2 regions of the Sporomusa sp. 246TCP1 genome follow, and region 1 is predicted to be linked to the other one. Evidence: riboswitches for the same ligand, from Rfam matches in the RefSeq annotation. Region 1 holds a riboswitch; the other holds the start of a gene.
The links. A riboswitch is a leader RNA that binds a small molecule or an ion and turns the genes downstream of it on or off. The one in region 1 is predicted to bind cobalamin.
Positions count from the first base shown of each region.

Region 2: it holds a riboswitch for cobalamin, as region 1 does, so the genes downstream of both, AC1ECB_RS10675 (hypothetical protein) here and AC1ECB_RS10035 (hypothetical protein) in region 1, are expected to answer to the same signal.

Region 1 covers NZ_CM170492.1:2,033,504-2,036,662, forward strand. Annotated here, with positions in the region: gene AC1ECB_RS10025 (2-hydroxyacyl-CoA dehydratase subunit D) at 1-160, opposite strand, end outside; gene AC1ECB_RS10030 (4Fe-4S binding protein) at 153-1,100, opposite strand; gene AC1ECB_RS10035 (hypothetical protein) at 1,101-1,961, opposite strand; cobalamin riboswitch at 2,140-2,323, opposite strand; gene AC1ECB_RS10040 (hypothetical protein) at 2,818-3,129, opposite strand.
Region 2 covers NZ_CM170492.1:2,192,526-2,195,684, forward strand. Annotated here, with positions in the region: gene AC1ECB_RS10665 (TonB-dependent receptor domain-containing protein) at 1-401, opposite strand, end outside; partial or broken gene AC1ECB_RS10670 (TonB-dependent receptor) at 403-804, opposite strand; gene AC1ECB_RS10675 (hypothetical protein) at 878-1,411, opposite strand; cobalamin riboswitch at 1,622-1,804, opposite strand; cobalamin riboswitch at 1,941-2,121, opposite strand; gene AC1ECB_RS10680 (hypothetical protein) at 2,165-2,833, opposite strand; gene AC1ECB_RS10685 (hypothetical protein) at 2,830-3,159, opposite strand, start outside.

The DNA.
Region 1 (3,159 bases):
GACATGCTAATAAATCTAAAAAATAGTCAAATTCCGGGGTATAGTCAGTTCTTTCTTTCAATACGTTAATTTCATGACAATATTCTTCACAAGTTTTTTCATACACTTTTGTTCGCTGTCTTATGCGGCGTTCTTCTTCTGTTTGCACAATTTTATTCATCCAATGATTTCCCCTGTTGATAGTTTTGGGCAACATATTTTCGTGACGAAGAAAATATGTTGTACTTAAGAAATTTTGCAGTCAATGTATTGTCTTCAGGACAAGCCTCAATACATCTCATACAAAGCATACAGTCTTCACTCATAACGTTTTTTTCCGTCTTTTCAAGATGAACATCCCTAATATCCATAGGACACATTCTTTGGCAATTACCACAGCCCGAGCAGGTATGCACCGATTTTTCAAACCGGATAAAACTGATTTTTTTAGACATTTGAATCAAGGGCAGCATTGGGCAAAATAGACAAAAAAATCGGTCTTTGAAAAAACTTCCTATCAGCGTACCAGCTGCAATCATTATGGATATTACGGAAAAGGTCAAGGTGATTGTGTTCGTAAAGTCCAACGCGAAATTTCGCGTATCCCCAACAAACAGAGGCATAATCGGTTTTGCCGGGCAAATCTGACAGAAGAATAAGTAAAAATCGCTATGTAGTCCTGCATATGTAATCAGCAGCGGAATACTAAGAAGCAGTGCCAGTAATACATATTTAACCGGCTTTAGGCGCTCCCGGGTTTTCCAGGAAAGTTCTGTTTCCCGTATTCCCAGCTTCTTTCTGAGTTGGGACAACCAGTCTTGCAATGTACCGAACGGGCATATCCAGCCGCACCATATTTTTGACAATACGATTGTTAAAATAGCAAAGATCAAAAAATACAGTATTACCTTAAACCCTTTGTAGGAAAGCAACTCGGGAAAATAGAAGCCAACCCCCCATTGTCCCTGCAGCGCCATGAGATAACAGTTTCCAGCGCATCCATGAACATAAGGGCAGGAAAAGCAGGGCATAGAATACCCAAAATTCAAGCCAATGCGACCGCCATAAGTCCATACCACAAACATAAGATTTTGTATTAGCAAGCGTATTGTACCTATCATTTAATACTTAAAACTCCTTCTTCGAAATAGTACAACACCTGAAATAACTGCCATTACAGCAAAGAAGAAACATAAGCCCAGGGTAAGATTATTGTGAGCAGACAATGAGCGGCGCAGGAGAAAATTCATTGAAGTTTTATATACTTCATTTCCCACGAATTCTTCCGTATAGATAATTGTCTCTTTATATTCATGATATCCGCCGTCATCTAATCGTTGATCATGGGGCGGAGTAAAGGAAAACCTACCATCATCACCAGGCATAAGTTTTTCATAACTTTTATTGCCTATGTCGATGAGTTTCATTTCTTGGACAGGATAGCCGGACGGATGAATTGGCTTATATAGGAACTGGAATGTTTGGCCAGTCTGAGCCCAGGGGAAATTCCCGGCTGACACCAGGTCAATGGACGTAAATGTTTTGGAACTTTCCAGCAACACCGGTTCCTTTTTTATACTTTTATCTAACCCATCTCCATACAGAGGAAATGCTATCTGGGCTGTAAAATGTTCTTGGGCGCAGGTTCCTGTAACATATACATAATAAAGAAACTGAGTGGAAGTATTGACCCTTAAGAAATAAAGGCCGTCTTTTTGTTCTATCGGGATGATATAATATTGTTTTTCACCTTTCTGTCGTCCGTCACAATAAAATGCTGTTAAATTTTTAATGTCAGCAATAGTTAGCGAATCAGAACTGCTATTTAGATATACAGTTTGCGTTATCGAGCCGTTCGTTTCATTGATCTTTTTGCCGTATTCAAGCCAAAGAAAGGCAGTATCTTCAATGTTACTGCTTTCTGCGCAGCCCTGAAAAGAAATAACTAGCAATAGAACAATGCCTGCAAGTTTAGAAATCATTTCTTTCCCACTTCCTGCTGTCTTTTAAGCATCACCACTTAAACAACCCCCTCCCATAGGTTCTGGGGAGGGGGTTGTTACAAAAAAGAACCATCCAAATAAAAATCCCGGCATAAATTAATAGCCGTAAAGGGTAGATTGTTCCAATAATCCCCTTCCCATCGCTCGTGGGTAAAAAACGGTGATTGACAGATAGGCAGTTCTCCTGGCTCTGGGTCATCGCTTGTCCAAACCTTCCCGAAGCTTTCGCTGCAGTGGTATATCTTGGATTTGTCCCTATTACAGTGGCGGGACCGCGCCGGTTTTGCACCGGTCTTCCCTATTAAGCCCCCTTTGGGGGCACCTATCTCATCGGTATTCAGTTTTGCAATTCAAATCAGTATATTTGACACACTCCTATATGAAGGTAATTATAAAGTATATACCCGTAGTAGAGTCAAGGAGAATTTTATTTATATTGAAGACCGCTGTGCGCCACGCGGAAAGCAAAACTATCTGGCAATAACCCGGATCTTCACCCGCATCTCCTATCCTGACGAATACCCCCAGGCGCAAATCAAACCGCAAGGACTCTATGCCAAAATTGCCACTCCTGACGGGTACCACAGCAACTATAAAAGTGCAATCAAAAAGTTGCTTGACTTTAAAGCTAAATAATCTGGAAATTATCGGCGATGATTACATTAGCCAATTAAGGAATTACTGGGCCACCGCTAACCCCAAAGAATATGTTACACAAATTGCGGTCCAGGTTGACTACAAAAATTAGTAAAACACGGCTTGCGCTAAACCTTTGGCGCAGGCCGTGTTTTCTTTTTAAGCGGTCTCATTTGCTTGCAGAGAGCGCTTATGTATTTTATTCGTGTTTATGGCAGTGGCCTTCGCCTTTTGATTCCAGCACCTGCTGGAAAATCTTATGGGCTTCTTCCGATGACTTGCCGTTTTCCAGTGCTTTTTTGGCATGGGCAACAGCAGAATGATATTTTTTGTGGGCTTCGTCGTTAGTTGTTAAATTATCAATATCGTAATTCATGATTTTGTTAAACATCTCGTGGATTTCTTCCGAAGATTTCCCGGCAGCTTTCGCCGCTTCCACATGTTTCATCGCCATCTTATAACGATATTCCGCATGGGGAGTTTTTGGCAGTTCATACTTTGGATGTGCCATGTAAATCACCTCATTTTATATTTTAGGTCA
Region 2 (3,159 bases), 160 kb from region 1:
GCCAACTGCCAGGTAGCCTTGTTATCCTGCTGGTCGATAGCTTTAAACATCCACTCGGCAGGAGTCCCCGCATTATTGGCCCAGCCTACGGCATTGCCGCTGTGTATTTCGGATTGGTTATAACGTACGCTCGGCGTCAGCCACAGGTCGCCTTTCCTATTGAGTGTTATCGTATCCTGCATCTGTACATTGAACAGCTTTTGACTATAATCCGTACGATAACGGTTAGCTGAAGAATAGCCTGTTTCCAAGGTACCATCTGTAATACCAGAACCGGCAACATCCATATTTTCATCAGAATAATTAACCATAAATTCCACTAAATGATTTTTGCCGGCTTTATAGGTACCGTCAATAGCACCGCCCCAACGGCTGCTGTCATAAGCGCTCCATTTGCGCATAGGTATTTTGATCTACGGCAGCGTCACCACCGAGATTTGACAAAACGCCGTCAACAAACACGCCTACCTGCGCAGCGGTAGAGCCACGCACACTGACAGTCGTGTATTGCCCTTTACCGTTAACTTCACGTACATGAACACCCGGCACTTCTTTTAATAAGTCTGGTAAAGATTTCTGTTCTCCCTGATAATCGTCCGGTCTGATAACTGTCACTGTACCTGGGGAAAGCTTGCTCTCCCAATCCGGTCTTGCCGCTTCTACTGTTATTGCCTCTAAGGAAAATTTGGGGTTAGTGTTACTCTGGTCACTATTTTCTTCGGCATACCCAGTTGCGTTTACGCAATTAAGCCCCAAAAGCAAAGCAATAACTATTCTCTTCTCTAAATCCTTTTTTTTATTCATCGCTAAGCCCCTTTAATAATTATTTTTCACATTAATGATAAATTAGGTTCTCATCCTCAATAAAATCCGTTCATTACTGGTTCCGCGAAAAAGCCTTTGCTACTTCATACATGGAATCAGCAAATGTTTTCACCGGTACCTCCTTGAAAACTGCTTCTTTTGCTTTTATTTCTTCCAGCAAAACACCCTGAGCACTGTAAACTTTGGTTTCCATAACAAGATACTTTCTTTTATCGACTTTAAAAGTCATCTGCATTTCGCTAAAGCCTACCTTATCATCGGCATTGAGTTTTGCTTTGTATTGTTCATTCAATTGAGTAACAACCTTGGAGTTGGTGAATATCGTTCTCACAAGAACATTGACACTATTTTTCTCATTTTCAACCATTGCCAGAGATTTGCAATCAAACATATATATACCTATATCATTGGCAAATACTCCTACCCAGCGCTCTCTTTCTTCCTCCGCCGGTGTTAGTTTCTTCTCACGTGAAATCTTCATTTCCCAACTTCCACTTGCAGGTTCTTCAGCCTTTTCGGCAGCATAAACAGACAAAAATGGCACTAAACTGAAAAGCACTAAAAATACGATTATTTTTTTTTTCATTCTCCGCTCCTTTTCAAATAATCCGCATACTAAACTTGTTTAGCTACCGCTATTCATTAAATATAGGTACGCGACGACCAGTATTAATTGTCTCACCTCTTTCTATAGCAAATAAAAAAACTCCCTTTTGGGGAGTGCTTACGCTAAGCTGCCAGCTTCTTTAGGGTCTGGTAACCTTACGTAATCCCCTCCCTGTCACTCGCAGGTAAAATGGTGATTGTCAAATAGGCAGTTATCCTGACTCCGGTTCATGGCTTTCCCGCGCCTTCCCAAAGCGATTGCTCCAGTGGCAACTAGGCGAGATTGCTCCCCGTTTACAGTGGCGTGACCGTGCCGGTCTTTAACCGGCTTCCCTATTAAGCCCCGCAGGGCACCTATTCCGATATCCTGTGATATCTGCTATGCTGTTGTTGGTAAGTCATTGCTTGTCCCACCTGGTGACAAGCGTAAATAAAATAACCCCCCTGTAATATTATAGGGGGGTTACGTCTGCTTGTTCATTAAATCCCCTCCCCATCTTCGCAGGTCAACGGTGATTGTTGTACAGGCAGTTCTCCTGGCTCTGGATCATTACGCTGCCAAACCTTCCCAGGACTTGTATCCCAGTGGCATCTCTTGGCTTTGCTCCCCATTACAGTGGCGGGACCGCGCCGGCCTTTCACCGGCTTTTCTATGAAGCCCTTGCGGGCACCTGTACCTTTACGCTATGTATTGTCTTATATTTGCTATTGTTATAGCCGCCTGACAGCAGATTCAAAACACTTTCCCTAGACTACACTTACCGGCGGCCATGTCATTTTCCATTGCTGTCTTCTGACTGCTTTGCCTGATTAAATGACAAAGTTCATATAAGATGGTTGTTACGATCTTAGGATGTACTTTGATTGACGGTATCGGAGGAACCAATTCTACCAGTTTTTTCTCGTTCAGGTATTCTATTACCGCATAATAATCCAGTTTTTTGCGTTCTTCCTGACAGTGCTCCCTAAATTGTTCGGTAAACGCTTTGGTATCATTCAGATTTCGAATTAGTTTAAAGTAATTCGGCAGCCGATTGTGATTGTTGGTAAAATATTTTTTGAAGATCAGTATCAAGACGGCATATACATCTTCGGTGCTAAAGTTTATGACCCGCCCTTGTTGTCTGTCAACATATATGGCATTAAATAACGAATAGCAGAAAATAAAAAGAAAATACTGATTAAAATCGAGGGGATTGGCGGCATTGGGCAAAAACAGACTGAATTTTGTTATCACATACAAATACCGATTTAATTGTCTTTCGCTAAGCTCATCCGGTTTTTTTACCACTTCCGCTAACACCTCTGCGGCCCATTGTACGATTTCTTGATCGGCCGCTTGCCGCTCACTGGGGGTTGCCGTATCCAGGTGAACGAAATCAATATTTGGCATTTTGATCATAGGCATCCCTGCTTACACTTTTTAGCAATATAGTACATGGATTCAGCAAAGGTATTTGGCGTAACAGCAACAAATTTGGCAGTTTTCTTGGTATCTTCCACTACAATTCCTTGTTCGCTAACTATCCTGGTCTCTGTTACTGCATACATTTTTTCCTTTAGCTGAAAGACCATCTGCATTTCGCTGAGAGTGACTTTGTCACCTGCGCTCAGTTTTCCCTGATACTTTTCGTTCAAATTGCCGATAATCTTCGAATCGGCAAAAATGGTTCTAATCAGAACATGCACCAAATTTTTATCGGTTTCATCAATGTGCAGTGATTTATT